One region of the Streptomyces sp. DSM 116795 genome, then DNA from elsewhere that is predicted to be linked to it. Evidence: riboswitches for the same ligand, from Rfam matches in the RefSeq annotation. Region 1 holds a riboswitch; each other region holds the start of a gene.
The links. A riboswitch is a leader RNA that binds a small molecule or an ion and turns the genes downstream of it on or off. The one in region 1 is predicted to bind cyclic di-AMP.

Region 1 (6,802 bases):
TCGGTGCGTCTGCTGGAAGAAGCCGCCGCGGTCCAACTCCCGTACGACGAACAGGAGTCGGTCCGCGACGACCTGGCGCGGCTCGCGGAGCTTCGGGGCTAGTCTCTGTCCCGGCCGGGTCATGTGACGGTTCAGGCCTGCTGTCCGCCGCACTGCGCGATCGCGTGCCGTCGTCACCGGAATCGACGCCGGCCCGGCAACCATCCCGGTCAGAGCACTAGCGTCCTCTCGGGCGGTAGATCCGTCCGAAGCTGCGCGGGCTGTCCTCATAGATCTCGACCAGCTCCCAGTCGATCCGGCGCCCACCGGGAACGTCGAAGATGCGGACACCGTCGCCGAGAAACACCGGGGCGACGAAGACCTGCAACTCGTCAACGAGGTCGTGCTCGAGTGCCTGCCGGGCGATGTCGGCACTGATGATCTGCACGTCCCTGTCGCCGGCGATCTCCTGAGCGCGACGAATCGCCTCCACCACGTCACAATTCAACGGGACGACAGCAGAATCATCGGCGAGCTCCGCTGGGCGGTGAGTCAAAATGAACTCGGTCCCCGACCACGCGCCGCCGTAGGCCTGTGAGGTCGTCTCGTCCCGCTCGTCCTGCTGGGCCTTCGCCGCGTCGTAGCCGGCCCGGCCGGAGATGATTACCGCGACATCGCCCGCCATCCTCTCCGTGGTGCCCTCGGCCAGCGGTTCCGCTGTGGACATCCAGCTCATGTCGTGCCCCGGCCCGGCGATGAAGCCGTCGATCGAGCACGTGAACCCCCAAGCCACCTTGCCCATGTCTCCTCCTTGCCGGTCGATGCGTCGCGACCCTGGCTCCGATTGTCCACGTGATCATCCCGACTGGTCGGCCCGGTGTGCGCCGGCGTCGCGGCGGAAAGCCCGGAGCTCAACGACTTCGGCATGACGGCCGAGCCCACACGGCAGTACGTCTGGCCGTGGGACGCGACCACCGGCCCGCGTTGGGACACCAGCCCCTGAACGCCGGCCGGCGGGCCGCCCCTCGTGTGCGGGCAGACCCGCCGCGCTCACTCCTCCCAGACCGGCACGAGGGGCAGGCCGCGGGTGGCACGCTCGTGGTCGACGGCGCGTTGGAGCAGCTCCGTCTTCAGGTCGATCACCGGCTTGGCGGCCACGCCAGGGCGTCCTCACGCCGACGCGTCCGTCAGAAGTTTCGCCTCCTCCGCCGTCAACTGGACGTCGGCGAGGGCCAGTAGCGGCGTGAGCTGATCCAGCGAGCGGGCGCTCGCGATCGGCGAGGTGACCGTGGGGCGGGTCAGCAGCCAGGCGAGGGCGATGGTCGCCGGGGCGGCGCCTCGGGTGCCGGAGATCTGGTCGAGGGCGGCGAGCACGCGGCGGCCGCGTTCCGTCTCCAGGTACTTGGACGCCCGCTCGGCGCGGGGGCTCTCCGCGGTACGGTCCTGACGGTACTTGCCGGTGAGGAAGCCCATGGCCAGCGCGAAGTACGGCATGACCGCGAGCCCGTGCCGATCGGCGACCTGAGCGAGGGGACCTTCGTAGGTGTCGCGCGAGACGAGGTTGTAGTGCGGCTGGAGCGCGGCGTACGAAGCGGTGCCGGCGCCGGCGCCCGCGCTGAAGGCGAGGGAGGCTTCGAGCCGTTCCGGTGAGATGTTGGACGCGCCGATCTCGCGGACCTTTCCGGCCCGTACGAGCTCGTCGAGCGCGGTGATGATCTCGGAGACCTCCACGGACTCGTCGTCGAAGTGCGTGTAGTAGAGGTCGATGCGGTCGGTGCGCAGGCGGCGCAGCGAATCGTCGGCGGCGGCCCTGATGTTGGCGGCGGAGAGACCCTTGCGGTCGGGGTGTGCGCCGGCCTTCGTCGCGATGACGAGGTCGTCCCGATTGCCGCGCGCCGCCATCCAGTTGCCGATGACCACCTCGGAGTCCATGCCGCCTTCGACGCCGTGGCGGGCGCCCGAGTAGGCGTCGGCGGTGTCGATGAAGTTGCCGCCCGCCGCGGTGTAGGCGTCGAGGACTTCGAAGGAGACGGATTCGCCGGCCGTCCAGCCGAAGACGTTGCCGCCGAGGCAGAGTGGCGACACGGAGAGCCGGCCGAGGGGGCGGCGCGAGGCGGGCCCGCCGGTCGCCGGGGCTGTCGAAGGCGTCGAGGACTTCGCGGCCGTCGAGGCAGTCGCGTCAGGGGAATTGGGATCGGACATGGCACCGACCGTAGCGTCCCGTGCCGGGCACCGGCTCGGAACAAAGACCGACGGCCCTGGTGTCGGGGGGTGGTCCACCAGGGCCGCCGGAGCATGGGAGGGCAGGGCCGTACTCGTGAAGGAGAGGGGCCCCCGTCCGCCGCCGCCTCGTCCCCTCCTTGTATGCGCCGAGGGGCGTGGGCGAGTTGTGCGTGGTCCAACGCACCTCGACGGTGCGAGGCGGCGGCGGCGCGATAGGTCATCGCGTCGGGCAGTCGTGCGCCTGTGCAGATGTTGGGAGAACAGCGGTGCGCCCGGGGAGAGGCGGATGTGCCGCTGTGGGTACGAGCACAGCCCTGTACGGAACTGCGGCTACAGGCACATGTACTTGTACTCGTACTTGTGGAGGTGCTCTGGCGGAGGCTTCAACTCCGCGCCGCCGAAGCGGTGTTGTCGGGGAGGGTGAAGGGGTGGCGTGGTGCGCGAGGGGCGGCCGGCGGACGGCCGCCCTTCCTGCAGCGGCGTCGTCAGGGAGTGAGGCCCTTGCCGCGCAGCCATGCCAGCGGGTCGATCGCGGGGCCGCCGCCGCCCGGGTGGACCTCCAGGTGCAGGTGGGCACCTGTGACGTTCCCGGTGGAGCCGACGCGGCCGATGGTCTCGCCCGTACGGACCTTCTGGCCCGCCGAGACGTTCATGGACGACTGGTGAGCGAACCAGAGTTCGGTACCGTCGTTCAGCTGCAGGATCGTGCGGTATCCGTACGATCCCGCCCAGCCGGCCTCCTTGACCGTGCCGGAGCCGATCGCCTTGATGGGCGTGCCGGAGGAGGCGGCGAAGTCCGTGCCCGTGTGGCCGTTGGACCACAGGCCGCCGGACTCCCCGAAGCCGGAGGTGAGTTGGTAGCCCGAGACCGGAAGCTTGAAGCTCTTGGCGAGCTTGGCCAGGCGCGCTTCCTCGGCCTTCTGGCGCTCCGCGGCCTCGGCCTTGTTCTGCGCCTTGGCGGCCTTCGCCTTCGCCGCTCCCGCTGCCTTGTCGATGGCGGCGTTGCGTGCGGAGGCCTCGGCCTGCGACTGCTGCTGCTGTGCCTGTTCGAGGATGCGGGAACGGAGCGCCTCGCCCGCGTCCGTACGGCCGGCCTGGGTGTCGCTCTCGGTCAGGGCCGCCTGCGTGAGGGGCTGACCGGCGACGGTGTCCTCGGAGCCGCCGGAGAGAAGCTTGACGCCGGGCAGGTCCTTGGCCTTGTCGGCCGCGGCGGCCACGTCCGGCATGGAGATGGAGGCCGACGGCTTCTCCTGCGCGGTGGCCATGCCGCCCGCGCCGACGGCCGCGATCATGCCGACGCCGAGGACGGCGCCGCTGCGGGCCATGCTGCCGCCGCGCTGCTTGGCGAGCTTGTGACGCCCGCGTACGGGGCGCACGGACTCCTCGGTCGGGTTCCACTCCTCGAAGGGAGGGTCGCCGGGGAGGGGGACGAAGGAGCCGGGGACGGGCGGCACTTCGCCGTCGCCGAACTCGTAGGTGCCGAACTCCGGGGACTCGTAGCCGGATGGCTCGTAGCCGGCCGAGTCGTAGGGGGACGCTTCGTAGCGGGATGCTTCGTAGGCGGGCGTCTCGTAGCCAGGTGCCTCGAAGCCAGGTGCCTCGAACTCCTGCGTCGCATAAGCCCCGTCGGTTCCGAAGCCGTACGTGCCGTCCGTGCCGTACGACCCGGTCAGCTGCGAGCCGTACCCGTCGAAACCGCCGTACTGGCCGGCCTGCTCGTACGACCCGTACGAGCCGAAGTGGCCGAACTGCTGTTGCGCGCCGTCGTTGCCGTAGGAGCCGTAGTCGCCGTATCTGCCGGACTCTTCGTCGTCGAGGTACGGGTCGTACGTGCCCTCGGGGGCATGCCTGTTGGACGCCACGGGGGCGTTCTCCTTTCCTTCCTTCTCGCCTACCGGGTTAGCTGACGGGTTCGGAGCAGGAAGGTCTCCTACGAACTGCCCGCCCGTGGGCGGAACTTGTCCGATTCACCCCATCCCCACCGGACTGGCCGGCAGGGGGTGGTTCCCCGGTTCCCTTGGTGCAGCGATATCGAGTTGTGGCTCGGGGTGGTGCACTTTCAGGATTCGGCGACGGCGCACGGAGCCGTCTCTCGTGACGGCAGTGACGACCGCGCTGCGTTATGGAACGTTAATAGAGCGGCGGTCGGGATTCCAAGCGGTTCCGGCGAGATTTGTAGCTGCGTGAGCTCCATCTTCCGGGACAGTCAGGGTCAATTGGGACACCCGGTCACTCTGCATGGTGCGGGGGATCGCTGTGGGTGACCGGTGAATCCCATGGATCCGACGTGAAGGGCCGTCAGTCCGCCGGGGTTCTCCGTTGCAGGGCCAGCAACGCCATGTCGTCCGCCGTCCCGCCGCCCGTATGCGTGTGTACGTCCACCAGGACGGCGTCGAGCAGCGCCTCGGGGTCCTCGAAGGAGCGGCCCGCCAGCGCCTTGTCCGGCTCGAAGAATGCGCCGTCGCTGTCCCGGGCCTCGGACAGACCGTCCGTGTAGAGGAGGAGCTGGCTCCCGTACGGGAAGGGGACCTCCTCGGCGCGGTCCGGCCACCGGCCCAGCTCCGGCTGCCCGAGGGGCAGGGCCGCCACGGCGGGGTCGAGGAAGCGGCACCGGCCTTCGGAGACCAGCAGCGGCGGCGGGTGACCGCGGTTGACGATGCGCAGCCGCTCCGGATTCGCCGCCGGGATCTCGGCGATGGCGGCCGTCGTGAAGCCCTCGTAGAACTCGGTGCCGAGACGACGCGGGCCCTCCCGGCGCAGGGCCCGCTCCAGGCGTTCGGTGACCGCTTCGAGCGTGGACTCCTGCTCGGCGGCCTCCCGGAAGGCCCCGATCAGCAGGACCACCGCCTCGACCGCGCCCATGCCCTTGCCGCGTACGTCCCCGACGAGGAGCCGTACGCCGTACCGCGTCTCCTGCACGGCATACAGGTCTCCGCCGATGTGCGCGTCGAGCTGCGCAGCCCGGTAGCGCGCCGCGACTTGGAAGCCGTCGAGCCGGGAGGGGGGCACCGGCAGCACCGCGAACTGGGCGGCCTCGGCGATCGTCCGGGCGGAGGAGAGAGCGGCACCGCTGCGGCGCAGGAAGCGGTTGATGAGGACGGCGAGAAGACTCACGACGGCCGTGGAAGCGGCCTCGGAGATGTCCATCAGGCCGTTGGTCATCTCATCGAGTACGCGCATGAATGCGATGCCCGCGACCGCGAGCATGCCGACCAGGGCGGTGCCGCCGGTCGAGAAGAAGGGAGCAGCGACGAGAGGGGCCGCACAGAAGAGGGCGGAGCCGGTGAGCGTGGGGGCGGTGGCCAGGTCCAGCCCGACGGCGACCAGAATCAGCACGAAGGGGAGCGGGACCACGACGCGGCGCACGCCCGCCGGGGCGGCGAAACCGCCCTCGCGCGTGATCCGGCTGCCCCACCTGTCCGCGTACGGCTCTCTCCTGGGCGCCGGCTTCCGGTCCGCCGGCGGTTCCTTCGCCCTCTCCTTCACCCTCTCAATGTGACCGGTGCGCTCCGAGGCAGCCAGCCGGGACGGCCGGACCGGCAAAGCCCCGGACCGGCAAAGCCCCGGACCGGCAAAGCCCCGGACCGGCAAAGCCCCGGACCGGCAAAGCCCCGGACCGGCAAAGCCCCGGACCGGCAAAGCCCGGGAGCGGCAAAGCCCGGGAGCGGCAAAGCCCGGCCCGCGGGCCGGGGGCACCTCCCGACTGGCGTCGTTTGCTCCGACGGCACAGGGGAACCGGGCGGTATGTCCTATTCACAGAAGCTTCTTGCCTGCGCCGGCGCCCTGCGCGCGGTGCTGCCCGACCCCGAGCGCCAGGGGCGGCTGCTGACGGCCATCGAGAGGACCGAGCAGGACACGCGCCTCGATCCCCCGCTCCAGGGGATCCAGCGGGCCGTCCACGCACTGCCGCTCAGCGACGAGGACCGCGACGTGCTGCACGGGCACTGGCTCGGCCACCCCGTGCATCCGGCCCTGGTCCAGATCCCGATCGGCACGTGGCTGTCCGCGGCCGTGCTGGATCTCATCCCGGGCAAGCGGCGGCACTACGCGCCCGCGCTGCTGATCGCCACGGGCCTCGGAGCCGCCGTGCCCGCCGCCGTTACGGGGTGGATCGACTGGGCGGAGCTGCGCAAACCGCAGATGCGCGTCGGGCTCGTGCACGCGCTCGCGAACTCCACCGCCATCGCCTTCTACACGGCCTCGCTGGGGGCGCGGCTGCGCGGCCGGTCCGTGCGCGGGCGCGCGCTCGGGTTCGCCGGGCTCGCGGCGGTCGGCGTCGGCGGCGCGCTCGGCGGCCACCTCGCGTACCGGCAGGCCGCGGCCGTCAACCATGCGGAGGACATCCCCGTACGTACGGAGCCGGGGTGGCACGCCCTGGGCGCGGCCGCGGACCTGCCCGTCGGCAAGGCGGTGCGGCGGACCGTGGGTGAGACGCCGGTGCTCGTCGTACGGGAGAGCGGCGGCGCCGTGCACGTACTGGCGGACCGGTGCAGCCACATGGCGGGGCCGCTGTCGCAGGGCGAGATCAGCGACGGGTGCGTCCGCTGCCCCTGGCACGGCAGCGTCTTCCGGCTCTCGGACGGCTGGAACGTGGGCGGAC
Region 2 (6,802 bases), 1.5 Mb from region 1:
CCCGCTTCTCGCCTCGCTCGACGCCGAACGGCGCGAGACCCTGGTGGCAACGGCCGACCCTGCCACAGGCTCGTACCGCTTCGACATCCGGCTTCAGGGCGAGAAGGAGACGGTTTTTCTTGAGTTCCACTGAACCAGGCCCGGTTCCCGCCCACGGCCCGGAGGACGTCGGCCTTCTGGCGCCGGTGCGGGCCGGCTCGGGCGCGGAGTCGGCCACGGGCGACACCGCGGTGCTCCAGGCCCTGCTGGACGCCGAGGCCGCTCTGACCCGCGCGCAGGCGAGCCTGGGCCTTGCGCCCGCGGCCGTCGCGTCGGCGGTCACGGAGGCCGCCCGCGCCGGACGCTTCGACGCACGCGGGCTGGCACTGCGTGCCCGCTCCGGCGGCAACCCCGTGATCCCGCTGGTCGCGGATCTGACGGACGCCGTCGGACGGGAAGCGGCACCGTACGTGCACAGAGGCGCCACCAGTCAGGACATTCTCGACACAGCGCTGATGCTGGTCGCCGCCCGCACCATCGACGCGGTTCTCCCCGACCTGGACCGCACGGCGCGGGAGCTGGCCATGGCGGCGGCCGAGCACCGCGACACCCCCATGCCGGGGCGGACGCTGACGCAGCACGCCGTCCCCACGACGTTCGGCCTCAAGGTGGCGGGCTGGAGAAGCCTGGTACTGGACGCCCGCGACCGGCTCTCGGCGGTGCGGGCCGCGCTCCCCGTCCAACTGGGCGGCGCGGCGGGCACGCTGGCCGCCTTCGCCGCACACGCGGAGGCGGACGCCGCACCGCACGGCGAGGGGACGGCCGGGACCGCCGGAACCACCGGGACCGCCGGGACCACCGGGAACGCGGGGACGGCCGGAACCACCGGAACCACCGGGGCCGCCGGAGCGGCCGGGGCGCCCCAGCCCAGGACCGGTCCCGGCAGCCACGGCCCCGAGGCGGAGTCCCCGGACGGTGCGGCACACGGCGTCCCCGCCACCGACCTCGGCCTGCGGCTCCTCGCCGCCTACGCGCGCGAACTGCCCCTCGCCGAACCGGCCCTGCCGTGGCACACCCTGCGCACCCCGGTCGCCGACCTGGGTTCCGCGTGCGCCTTCACCTGCGGTGCGCTCGGCAAGTTCGCCGCGGACGTGCTGGTGCTCTCGCGCAGTGAGGTCGGGGAGGTGGGTGAGGGCGGCGGCGGCACGTCGTCCGCGATGCCGCACAAGACCAATCCCGTACGTGCCACGCTCGTCGCCGCCACCGCGCGGCAGGCTCCCGCCCTCGCCTCGACACTGCTGTCCTCGCTGGTCGCCGAGGACGAACGCCCCCCGGGGGCGTGGCACGCCGAGTGGCAGCCGGTACGCGAACTGCTCCGGCTGACCGGCGGTGCGGCACACGCGGCCGCCGAACTCGCCGAAGGGCTGCAGGTCTTCCCGTACCGCATGCACGAACACCTCGCCCTCACCGAGGGGCTCATCGTCAGCGAACGCTTCACCGTCGCCCTCGGGCCGCTGCTGGGCCGCGCCCGCGCGCGCAAGCTCCTCGACGCCGCGTCACGCAAGGCCGTCGACGAGGGGATCACCCTGGACGAGGCCCTGGAGGAGGAAGAGCCAGCCCTGCGCGAGATGCTCTCCGGGGAGCGGCTGCGGGACCTGACCGACCCGACGCACTACACGGGGTCCGCGCCCGCCCTAACCGACCGGGCGCTGCGGCGCGGCCCGTCGTCCGTACGTACGTCCGAGCCGGGGCAGGGGCAAGGGCACACGCACGGCCCGGCACCCGGGCCCGCGCAGGCAACCGGGCCCAATCAGACGTCCGGACCCGGACCCGGAGCCGGCCCCGGACCAGACTCAGAAGACACGACCCCCGACACCGGAGAGCGGTGACAGACCATCGGCAACGGAATTCCATCTCCCGCGTCGCCCGGAGACGACTCGCGCGGCACGCCTCGAAGCTCCAGCCAGCCCGGAGACATCACCGTGACCGCTTCCGTCCCGCCCGAGCCCGCGCCGCTCCCGTACCACCGGCTCGACGGGCCCGCCGACGGCCGGCCGATGATCCTCGGCTCCTCTCTGGGCACGTCCCTGGCCGTCTGGGAGCCCCAGCTCCCCGCGCTGATCCGCACCCACCGGGTGCTGCGCTGGGACCTGCCGGGACACGGGGCCTCCCCCGCCGAGCCGATGGCCGGCTCCTCCAGCGAACTGATCCCCACCGACGGCACCGCGACCGTCGCGCACCTCGCGGAGCTGGTCCTGCGCGCCGCGGACGCCCAGGGCTGGGACGAATTCGCCTACGCCGGGGTCTCGCTGGGCGGCGCGGTCGGACTGCACCTCGCGGTGCACCACCCCGAGCGGCTCACGGCGCTCTCCGTCGTCTGCTCCTCGGCCCGGTTCGGGGAGCCGTCCGCCTGGCGCGAGCGTGCGGCGGCCGTACGCGCGCACGGCACCGAGTCCATGATCGCCTCACGTCCCGGGGTGTGGTTCGCGCCCGACTTCGAAGTCACGCCGCACGGGATCGCACTGCTCGAGGACCTGCGCTGCACTGACGCCGCAGGCTACGCGGCGTGCTGTGACGCCCTCGCCGCCTACGACCTGCGCGGACAGCTCGCCGAGGTGACGGTGCCGACCCTCGCGGTCGCCGGCCGCCTCGACCCGGCGACGCCGCCCGCGCACGCCCGCGAGATCACCGACGGCATCCCCGGAGCGGCCCTGGTCGAGGTCGCGGGGGCCGCGCACCTGGCCAACGCCGAGTGCCCGGACGCGGTCACCTCGGCCCTTCTCGTCCACCACGACGGCCTGCCGGGCCCCGGGGAGCGGTGGTGAGCGCGGCACCGGCGCGCGGCGTCCGGATCCCGCCCCCGGCCCGGCCCACGGTCCGGCGGAGCCCTCGCGCGGTCCGTCCGCCCGCCATACGCTGAGTCGCATGAGCTGGACAGCGCGCAGCATCCCGGACCAGAGCGGACGTACCGCCGTGGTGACGGGGGCCAACAGCGGCATCGGCTATGTGACCGCGCGCGAACTGGCGCGGCGCGGCGCCCGCGTGGTGCTGGCGTGCCGCAGCGAGCAGCGCGGCGCCGCCGCCCTGGACCGGCTGCTCTCCCAAGTGCCCGAGGCCCGCGCCGAGTTGCGCCTGCTGGACCTGGCGGATCTGTCGTCCGTACGGGAGTTCGCCGGCGCTCTGCCCCACGACCGGCTCGACCTGCTGGTCAACAACGCGGGCCTGATGGCGGTTCCGTACGCACGGACCGCCGACGGCTTCGAGATGCAGCTCGGCGTGAACCACCTCGGCCACTTCGCCCTGACGGGGCTGCTGCTGGAGCGACTGCTGTCCGCGCCCGGCGCGCGCGTGGTGACGGTCGCCAGCATGGCGCACCTGCTGTCCAACATCGACATGAGCGACCTCGGCAGCGCACGCCGCTACCGGCCGATGGCGGCCTACGGCGCCTCGAAGACGGCCAACCTGCTCTTCGTACGGGAACTGGCCCACCACGCCGACCGCAAGGGCCTCGACCTGACCGTCACCGCCGCCCATCCCGGATACGCGCGTACCGAGCTGCAGGCCAAGGGCCCGCGGCTGGCCGGGCAGGCGGGGCGCGAACGGCTCACGCGGCTGGTCACCGACGTGGTCGGCGCCTCCGCGGACCAGGGCGCGGCGCCGGTGCTGTACGCGGCGACCGCGCCGTACGTGCACGGCGACTCCTTCTTCGGGCCGCGCATCCTCGGGGTACGCGGCGGCCCCGGCGCCGCCCCACGAGCGCCGTGGGCGCGCAACGACATCGCGGCGGGGCAGCTCTGGGCGGTCTCGGAGCGGCTCACCGGCGTCGCCTACGGAGGGCTGTGACCGGGCTGCTCCACTGCCGCCTCACCGGTACGGGCCCTGGTGTGCGGCCGCGGCGTCGGGCATGGTTCTCCTGCGTCCGTCCGGGGCCGCGGTCGCGGCCCCCTGGTCACCTCCGGCGCATCCGTCCAGACCGCCCAGACCGTCCGTCCAGTCCCTCCAAACCGTCCAGTCCGTCCGTCCCGTACGCTCCGTACGCCCGTGCCCGGCCACCCGGCGCGGAGAGAGGAGGCAGCCGTGATCCGCGTGCTCGTCGTCGACGACGACTTCATGGTGGCGCGGCTGCACAGCACCCTCGTCGGGCAGGTGCCGGGCTTCACAGTGGCCGGAGCCGTGCACAGCGGCACCGAAGCGCTGGCGGCCGTCCGGGAGCTGCGCCCTGACCTCGTACTGCTGGACATGTACCTGCCGGACCTGCCGGGCCTCGAGGTCCTGCGTGAGCTGCGCGGCACCGCGGCGCCCGAGGAGGGCCCGGACGTGCTGGTCGTCACCGCGGCCCGGGACGCCGAGACGGTACGGGGCGCGCAGCGCGGCGGCGCCGTGCAGTACATCATCAAGCCGTTCGAGGGTGAGCTGCTGAAGGAGCGGCTGAGCCGGTACGCGGAGCACCGCGAGGCGCTGGCCGCGCTCCAGGCGCCCGAACAGGGCGACGTGGACCGGCTGTTCGCCGATCCGGCCGTCGCGGGCGGAGCGGCGGACGACACCGGCACCGGCGCCCCGGGCGAGGCGGGTTCCGCCGCGCCCCACCCGCACGCGAGGCCGTCCGGCCCCGGCACCCCGGCGCGGCTGCCCAAGGGCCTCACCGAGCAGACGTCCGGCCTGGTGCGCGCCACGCTCGAAGCGGAGCACGGCCCGGCGGGTCTGTCCGCCTCCGAGTGCGCCGAGCGCAGCGGCCTGTCCCGGGTGAGCGCCCGCCGTTACCTGGAGCACTTCGTCTCGCTCGGGACCGCACGCGTCACCCTCCGGTACGGCACGACGGGCCGTCCGGAGCGGCGCTACCACCGCGTGTATCCGCAGCGGCGGGAAGCGGGCGGCGCGGCCCCCGGGGAAATCCGCGAGAACACGTGATTCGCACCACAGAAATGCCGTGACACGGGTCACATTCCACACGGCGCCCACATCCGGCTCGACTCAATTCCCTTGCACGGCAAGGCGAATGGAAGAGCAATCATTAACCCGTACATGCCAATTTTCGCGATCTTCGCCTTATCCGGGTTCTGCGCCTTTCTTGTGGTGATGAATTTCTTCTGCTTAACGTGCATCACCACCGCGTCTCCCGTGCGGTGGTCCGCTGCCGGGAACGCCGAATCCTGCCGCCCGGTCCGCGGAAAACACGCAATCCCAGCCCGGCAGGAGCGGGGGACCCAGGTAAGCGCCGCGCGTTTCGCACCCGAGGAACGCACGGCTAGGGGTGAAGCCGCACCGAATGCCCCCTCGCATTCGCTGCGGCCGGGCCACTCCAGCCCGAATCCGACAGCTCACCTCGCAGGCGCAGGAGAGGAACTGCCCTATGTCCGGACGCGGTCGACACCGTCGTCACTCCAATCGTCGTATCTCGCGCAGAGTCACGTCCATCGCCATTACCGCGGGCGGTGCGGGCATCGCCCTTCCGTTCATCGGTACGGGCACCGCGCACGCTGCCTCCGTCGACACCTGGGACAAGGTCGCCCAGTGCGAGTCCACGGGCAACTGGTCCATAAACTCCGGCAACGGCTACTACGGCGGCCTCCAGTTCAGCCAGAGCACCTGGGCCGCCAACGGCGGCACCGAGTACGCCGAGCGCGCCGACCAGGCCACCAAGGAAGAGCAGATCCGCGTCGCCGAGAAGGTGCTCGACAGCCAGGGCGCAGGGGCCTGGCCGTCCTGCGGGGCGAAGGCCGGCCTGGCCGGCGACAGCGCCGCTCCGGACCTCTCCGCCGGATCCGGAAAGCAGGCGAAGCCCGCTGCCGGGGACTCGTCGAAGAAGGCGGACTCGTCCAAGAAGAAGGACGACGGCTCCAAGAAGAGCGACGAGAAGTACACCGTCGAGACCGGCGACACCCTCAGCGCGATCGCCCGCGAGAACGACACCGAGGGCGGCTGGCACAAGCTGTACGACGCCAACCGCGAGACCGTCGGCTCCGACCCGGACCTGATCCGGCCCGGCCAGAAGCTCAGCCTGTCCGGCGGCGGTTCGGGCTCGGACCAGCAGCAGGGTTCGGAGCCGCAGGGCAGCCAGGCGCCACAGGCCGGCGGTGTGCACAAGTCAGGCTCGAAGCACGGGAACAACCTCGACGGATGGATCCAGGAGGCCCTGGACATCATGAAGTCCAAGGGCATCCCCGGCTCGCACGACGGCATCAAGCGCAACGTCATCCGGGAGTCCGGCGGCAACCCGAACGCCGTCAACAACTGGGACAGCAATGCCGCGAAGGGCACCCCGTCCAAGGGTCTGCTGCAGACCATCAAGCCGACCTTCGACGCCTACCACGTCGAGGGCACGGCCGACAGCATGACCGACCCCGTCGCGAACCTCGTGGCCGCCTGCAACTACGCGGCGGACAGGTACGGGTCCATCGACAACGTCAACGGACCGTACTGACGGACCGGTCCGGCAGACCTGACCCTGCCGGACCGGAAAACTCAACTCGGCACATGCGCGGTGCGATCCGGGGACCGGTTCGCCGATCCGTGAATCCACGAATGGGAATCCGGCGCATTTCGCGGCACGATGGCGGCCTGTTCGCCGGAGAAATCCGGCGGGCGGCCGCCATCGGCATTCCACCTCATTCCAGCGCGGCGGCGCACGCCCTTATCAGGGCTGGAAGGTCTCGTCGGCCTCCACCGTCACTTCGAGAACCAGCGGCCGTGTGCTGTCGGGGAGTTCGGGCAGCAGCGTGTCCAATTCCGCGAGCAGTTCGGCATGTCCGCTCACGCGGCGCGCGGAACAACCCAGAGCCTTCGCCATTCCGGAAACGCTGACCTCCTCGAAGTCGGGCCATGG
Region 3 (6,802 bases), 1.3 Mb from region 1:
GACGAGGATGTCGTACACGGCGAGGAGCACCCAGGCCGCGGCCACCGTGCGTGAGGTGGAGAGCCGGTTGTCCTCGCCGATGAGCGGGGCGAGCGCGCCGCCGCGCGCCCGGTGCAGATACGCGGCGAGCGAGACGGCGCCCGCCGCGATGACGGCTGCGATCAGGGAGGCGGTGCGTCCGGCCGTCCAGCCCACGGCAAGTGCGGAGAGCAACTGCCCCACGAGCAGCACCCCGACGGCGCCCCAGACGGCGATCACGGTGTGCCGCCACAGGGCCGCCAGCCGCATCGCTCCCTCGTCGCGGGCCCGTTCGGCGACCGTACGGGCCGCCCGCGTCAACTCGTCGGAGACCCACTGGCGCGAGGCCCCGGCCGAGTGCGCGAGGGCGGCGGGAAGCCCCTTGCCGGCGGCGAGTTCGTCGCGCCGGCGGCGGAAGTCGTCCCGCGCCTGCCGGTGGCCCTCGCGTGCGCCGTGCGGACAGTCGCCGCATGTGCAGGAGGCGGAGTGGGCGCCCGAAGGGGTGCCCGCGGGGGCGGACTTCTGCAGCGGGACGGTCTCGTCGCGTTCGCCGCCTCCGCTCGTGCCGTCCCGTGCCGTGTCCACGGCCACTGTGCAACCCCGCCTTTCAAACACCGTGCGTGAAAGGCGCAATTGTGCCCTACCGGAAGGGGGCGGCGAACGGCAGGGCCGCCTTCGTCACCCGGCTGTGTGAGGCGGGGGACGGGCGGTGGACGGGCCGTACTCCGAACGCCTCGGAGAGACGGGCGAGGCGTGGACGGTTGTCCGAAATTGCTGTTCTTGAGCCGGAGTCGGGCGGTTAGCGTGCACGGAACCCAACAGCCGAGGGGACACATGGCGGCCGACGGCATCGTCGAACTGACCGAGTTCAGCCCGGACTTCGTACGCGATCCCTACCCCGTCTACGCCGCACTCCGCGCCGAGGCACCCGCGCACCACGTACGCGTGCCCGACGGGAGAGAGCTGTGGATCGTGGTCGGGCACGAGATGTGCCGCAGGGCCTTCACCGACCCCCGGCTCAGCCGGGACTGGCAGAACCACGGGGGCATCGGGCAGATCCTCAACCCCGGCCTGCCGGCGATCGGCCACATGCTGACGACGGACCCGCCGGACCACACCGGCTGCGGCGCCTGGTTGCGGGGTCGTTCACGCCGCGCCGGATCGCCGCGCTCGGACCGCGCGTCCAGCAGATCACCGACGAACTGCTCGACGCGATGCTGGAGAAGGAGGAGCGGCGTGCGGACTTGATCGCCTCCTTCGCCTTCCCGCTGCCGATGACGGTCATCTGCGAACTGCTCGGCGTACCCGAACTCGACCGCCAGACCTTCCGTGGCTGGTCCAACGCGGTGGTCGCGCCCACCAGCGCGGAGGAGGAGGCCCGCGCGTACGAGGAGATGCCGGCCTATCTCGCCGCGCTGATCGGGACGAAGCGGGAAACCCCTGGCGACGACCTGCTCAGCGCGATGATCCAGGAGGTCGACGACGGTGGCGACCGGCTCACCGGCGACGAACTCATCGGCATGTGCGTGCTGTTGCTCGTCGCCGGCCACGAGACCACGGTCAACCTCATTGGCAACGGAATGCGGGCCCTCTTCGCGCACCCGGACCAACTCGCCCGACTCCGCGCGGACTTCGGGCTGCTGGAGGGCGCCGTCGAGGAGATGCTCCGCTACGACGGCCCCGTCGAGACGTGTACCCAGCGCCTCGCCCTGGAGGACGTGGACCTGGACGGGGTGACCGTGCCCGCCGGCTCGACGGTCCTGATCGCCATGGCCGACGCCGACCGCGACCAGGAGCGCTTCGAGGACCCGCACCGCTTCGACATCGGGCGCGACGCCCGCGGCCACATCGCCTTCGGCCACGGCCTGCACTACTGCCTGGGCGCGCCGCTGGCCCGCCTGGAGGGACGGATCGCGATCCAGACGCTGCTGGAGCGGTGCCCGGACATCGCGGCGGACGCGGACGAGTCCTCGCTGCGGTGGCTGACGGGGATGCTGATGCGGGGTGTGAAGGAGCTGCCGGTGCGCTGGTGAGGCGCCACCCGGGCCCGGTGGGCCGCGCCCCGCCCCGTGACGCGGGCGGTCCCGTCGCTACGCTCCCTGGCCATGGACGTACTCATACATGTCTTCGTCGGCCTCCACATCATCGGTATCGCGGCCCTGCTGGGCGGCTTCTTCTTCCAGATGAAGGCGATGCGCGCGGAAGAGGCCCGCTTCGTGCCCGGCATGCTGCACGGCGCGTTCACCATGCTGCTGACGGGGATGGTCCTCGTCGGCCTCAACCAGGCCGACGACAGCCCGGTGAACAACATCAAGATCGGCGTGAAGCTGGCGCTGCTCGTGGTGATTCTCGGGCTCGTGTATGTGAAGAGGGACGAGGAGAAGGTGCCCTCGTCCCTCTTCGGCACGGTCGGCGCGCTGACGACAGCGAACATCTTCGTCGCCGTCCTGTGGACGTGACGGAGGGGACGAACGCCGGGCGGCCGCGGGGTCAGCCGGGGCGTACTGCCGAGTGGAAGGGCATGTTGCCGGCGGATTCGTACCGCACCTCGGCGCCCGGCTTCGGCGCGTGGATCATCTGCCCGTTGCCGGCGTAGATGCCGACGTGGCTGATGTCGTCGAAGAAGAAGATCAGATCGCCCGGCTTCATCTCCGACTTGGCGACCTTCGTGCCGACCTTGACCTGGTCCCACGTCGTACGGGGCAGGGAGATGCCGGCGGCCTTCCAGGCACCCTGGGTGAGACCTGAGCAGTCGAAGGAGCTCGGACCGGTCGCGCCCCAGACGTAGGGCTTGCCCAGCTGCTGCTTCGCGTAGCCGAGGACCTTCTCCGCCTGGGCCGTCTGCGAGCCGCCGCCCTTCCCGGCGTCGTCGCGCGCCTCTTCGGCGCGTTCGGCCGCCTTGCGGGCTTCTTCCTGCTTCTTCTTCTCGATCGCCGCCAGGCGGGCCTTCTCCTCGGCCGTCAGCTTCGAGAGCATCTTGCGCGCCTCGGCGAGCTTGTCCTGCACTTCCCGCTTGTTCTTCTTCAGCGCCTTCTGCGAGGCCTCGAGTGAGGCCAGTTCCTCGGTGGCGCTCTCGCGCTTGCTCTGCGCCGCCTTCTGCTGCTTCTCGAAGTCGGTGACGGCTTCCTTCTGACGGCCGGTCATCCGGTCCAGCATGTGCGACTGCTCGAAGAACTGCTGCGGGTCCTCGGTGAGCAGGAGGGTCGCGGTCTCCGACATGCCGCCGGTGCGGTACTGCGCGGTCGCGTAGTTGCCGAGCTCGCGGCGTGCGTCGTTGAGCTTCGCGGTCCGTTCGGCGGCCTCGTCGAGGGATCTGTCCGCCTTCTTGCGCTGGGCGTCCGTCTTCTCCTCGGCCTCGTTGTACTTCTGGGTCGAGACCTCGGCCTGCTGGTACAGCTTGTCGACCTTCTTCTTGACCTCGGAGATCGACGGCTTGCCGTCGTCCGGTGCGGCCTGCGCGCTCTGGGAGAGCAGCGAGACGGAGGCGAGCGCGGCGGTGGTGACGCCGAGGACTCCGCGCTTTGTCGAGGCGGACTTCAGTATCCGGGTGCGCGGCTTGCGATGGGACGCCAAGGCCGGCGACTCCTTCCGTGAACCGCCTACCGGGTTAGCTGACGGGTTCGGGCTGTCGGAAGGCTGCCCTACGGGTCGTGCGCGGTGCTTCTGCGGTGCGACTTCCCGATTCACCCCGGGTGCGTACGCCGTGTCGCGCGTACGCGGTGGGTCCCCGGCTCCGGCGGCGGCTCCCGGCGGATGACCGCCGGCTGGCCGCCGGATTAGGCGGAGGCGGCCCGTGCCGACGCTTTCGCCGACGATTGGTGCGGACCGCCTGGCACGGCACGGTAGCGAGATGTGGGGCGTCTGTGAAGGCCGTTAGGTGATACGTCCGATATCTGTTCGTTATCCCAGGCGGAGTTGGCCGCCTGGTGTCGCCGTGGGTGTCGGCGCGCGTGTCGGCGCGGCAATCTAGACTTCTCCGACGATGAGCAGCCTCTTCGACGACAGCTTTCTCGCCCACCTCGCACCCGTGCGCGCGCAGGACGACTCCTCCGGACACGGCGGCCCAAGTGGCCCCGAGGGGCCCCAGGATGGGCCGGGCCGCACGCCTGACGACGGCTCCGGCGGCGCCCGCGGCGGGGCCGCCGGGGGCGCGTCGGGCGGCGGCTCGTCCTCGTACCACAGGGGCGGCTCGCCTCGTACGGTCGTCGACGCGGCGGCGCTGCTGGAGGAGATGAACGAGGCGCAGCGCGCGGCCGTCGTGCACACCGGTTCGCCCCTGCTGATCGTCGCGGGTGCCGGCTCGGGCAAGACCCGCGTGCTCACTCACCGCATCGCCCATCTCCTCGCCGCACGCCGTGTGCACCCCGCGCAGATCCTCGCCATCACCTTCACCAACAAGGCGGCGGGCGAGATGCGGGAGCGCGTGGAGGAGCTGATCGGGCCGCGGGCGCAGTCGATGTGGGTGTCCACCTTCCACAGCGCGTGCGTACGCATCCTGCGCCGCGAGAGCAAGAAGCTCGGCTTCACCTCGTCCTTCTCGATCTACGACGCGGCAGACTCGAAGCGGCTGATGGCGTTGGTCTGCCGGGACCTCGACCTGGACCCGAAGCGGTATCCGCCGAAGGCGTTCAGCGCGAAGATCTCCAACCTGAAGAACGAGCTGATCGACGAGGAGGACTTCGCGGGGCAGGCCTCGGACAACTATGAGAAAACTCTCGCCGAGGCGTACACGATGTACCAGGCGCGGCTGCGTGAGGCCAACGCCCTGGACTTCGACGACATCATCATGACGACCGTCCATCTCCTCCAGGCGTTCCCGGATGTCGCCGAGCACTACCGGCGCCGCTTCCGGCACGTCCTCGTCGACGAGTACCAGGACACCAACCACGCCCAGTACCTGCTGGTTCGCGAGCTCGTCGGCACCGGCGAGGCGCCGGGCGCCGGGCAGGGCCACGAGCCGGAGGAAGGCGGCGAAGCGGAGGAAGGCGGCGAAGCGGAGGAGCGCGGTGACGCGGATGAGCGCGGCAGGCCCGCGCCGGAGCGCGCCGAGCTGTGTGTCGTAGGCGACGCCGACCAGTCCATCTACGCCTTCCGCGGCGCCACCATCCGCAACATCCTCCAATTCGAGGAGGACTATCCGGACGCCACGACGATCCTCCTCGAACAGAACTACCGCTCCACGCAGACGATCCTGAGCGCCGCCAACGCCGTCATCGAGCGGAACGAGAACCGCCGCCCGAAGAACCTGTGGACGGAGTCCGGTGCCGGCGCGCGCATCACCGGCTATGTCTCGGACACCGAGCACGACGAGGCGCAGTTCGTCGCCGACGAGATCGACCGGCTCACCGACGAGGGCGAGGCCAAGGCCGGCGACGTCGCGGTCTTCTACCGCACCAACGCCCAGTCCCGTGTCTTCGAAGAGGTCTTCATCCGCGTCGGACTTCCGTACAAGGTCGTCGGCGGCGTCCGCTTCTACGAGCGCCGCGAAGTGCGTGACGTACTGGCCTATCTGCGGGTGCTGGCCAATCCGGAGGACACGGTGCCGCTGCGCCGCATCCTCAACGTGCCCAAGCGCGGCATCGGCGACCGGGCCGAGGCGATGATCGAAGCGCTCGCGCTGCGCGAGAAGATCAGCTTCCCGCAGGCGCTTGCCCGGGTCGACGAGGCGTACGGGATGGCCGCCCGCTCGGCCAACGCGGTGCGGCGCTTCAACGTGCTCATGGAGGAGCTGCGCACGATCGTCGAGTCGGGTGCCGGGCCGGCGACCGTGCTGGAGGCGGTGCTGGAGCAGACCGGATATCTCGCGGAGCTTCAGTCCTCGACCGACCCGCAGGACGAGACCCGCGTCGAGAACCTGCAGGAACTGGCCGCCGTGGCCCTGGAGTTCGAGCAGGAGCGAGGCGAGGACGAGCCGGGCACGCTCGCCGACTTCCTGGAGCAGGTCGCCCTCGTCGCGGACTCCGACCAGATCCCGGCAGCGCCCGATGATGCCGCTGACGCGGCGGAGTCGGCGGGAGAGGAGAGCGGCGTCATCACGCTGATGACGCTGCACACGGCCAAGGGCCTCGAGTTCCCCGTGGTCTTCCTCACGGGCATGGAGGACGGCGTGTTCCCGCACATGCGCGCCCTCGGCCAGACCAAGGAGCTGGAGGAGGAGCGGCGGCTCGCGTACGTGGGCATCACGCGTGCGCGCAAGCGGCTGTATCTGACGCGCTCGGTGCTGCGGAGCGTATGGGGGCAGCCCTCCTACAACCCGCCGTCCCGCTTTCTGGAGGAGATCCCGGACCACTACGTGGACTGGAAACGCAGGGGAGCGGCCGCCGGAGGCGGCTCCGGCGGCGGCGGTATCGGTTCGGGCCTCGGGGCGTTCGCGGCTCCGGGGGGCGCGGCAGCGGGCGTCGGGGGCGGCGCGCAGCGGCGTGGCGGGCCGAGCGGCTTCGCGACCCGGCGTACGTCGGACCGTCCCGTCGTCTCGCTGTCGGCCGGGGACAGGGTCACGCACGACAGCTTCGGGCTCGGCACGGTCGTCGCGGTGAAGGGCAGCGGCGACAGTTCGGAGGCGACGATCGACTTCGGCGGGGAGAAGCCCAAGCGGCTCCTGCTGCGGTACGCGCCGGTGCAGAAGCTGTAGTTGCGGCGGGAGGCGCGGTCGGTACAACCGGTGGCGTGCCGTCAGACCCGCGGCAGCGGATGGCTGCCGGTCGGGGCTGCTGCGTCCGAGGGCTTCCGCGCCCGAACGACAGGCCCTAGTTCGGCTCCAGGCCCTTGCCACGCAGCCAGGGGA

Region 2: it holds a riboswitch for cyclic di-AMP, as region 1 does, so the genes downstream of both, ACSMXX_RS23410 (transglycosylase family protein) here and ACSMXX_RS17110 (M23 family metallopeptidase) in region 1, are expected to answer to the same signal.
Region 3: it holds a riboswitch for cyclic di-AMP, as region 1 does, so the genes downstream of both, ACSMXX_RS11465 (C40 family peptidase) here and ACSMXX_RS17110 (M23 family metallopeptidase) in region 1, are expected to answer to the same signal.

Annotation. Positions count from the first base shown of each region.
Region 1 is NZ_CM147707.1:3,956,580-3,963,381, reverse strand. It holds gene ACSMXX_RS17125 (bleomycin resistance protein) at 1-102, shown strand, start outside; gene ACSMXX_RS17120 (dihydrofolate reductase family protein) at 218-781, opposite strand; gene ACSMXX_RS17115 (aldo/keto reductase) at 1,150-2,181, opposite strand; gene ACSMXX_RS17110 (M23 family metallopeptidase) at 2,688-3,656, opposite strand; cyclic di-AMP (ydaO/yuaA leader) riboswitch at 4,076-4,240, opposite strand; gene ACSMXX_RS17105 (PP2C family protein-serine/threonine phosphatase) at 4,501-5,688, opposite strand; gene ACSMXX_RS17100 (Rieske (2Fe-2S) protein) at 5,947-6,802, shown strand, end outside.
Region 2 is NZ_CM147707.1:5,434,380-5,441,181, reverse strand. It holds gene pcaG (protocatechuate 3,4-dioxygenase subunit alpha) at 1-133, shown strand, start outside; gene ACSMXX_RS23430 (lyase family protein) at 120-1,868, shown strand; gene ACSMXX_RS23425 (alpha/beta fold hydrolase) at 1,962-2,804, shown strand; gene ACSMXX_RS23420 (oxidoreductase) at 2,905-3,822, shown strand; gene ACSMXX_RS23415 (response regulator transcription factor) at 4,057-4,887, shown strand; cyclic di-AMP (ydaO/yuaA leader) riboswitch at 5,144-5,324, shown strand; gene ACSMXX_RS23410 (transglycosylase family protein) at 5,330-6,400, shown strand; gene ACSMXX_RS23405 (thiamine pyrophosphate-dependent enzyme) at 6,614-6,802, opposite strand, start outside.
Region 3 is NZ_CM147707.1:2,703,709-2,710,510, reverse strand. It holds gene ACSMXX_RS11480 (hypothetical protein) at 1-546, opposite strand, end outside; partial or broken gene ACSMXX_RS11475 (cytochrome P450 family protein) at 853-2,051, shown strand; gene ACSMXX_RS11470 (hypothetical protein) at 2,124-2,477, shown strand; gene ACSMXX_RS11465 (C40 family peptidase) at 2,509-3,591, opposite strand; cyclic di-AMP (ydaO/yuaA leader) riboswitch at 3,600-3,780, opposite strand; gene pcrA (DNA helicase PcrA) at 4,001-6,649, shown strand; gene ACSMXX_RS11455 (M23 family metallopeptidase) at 6,765-6,802, opposite strand, start outside.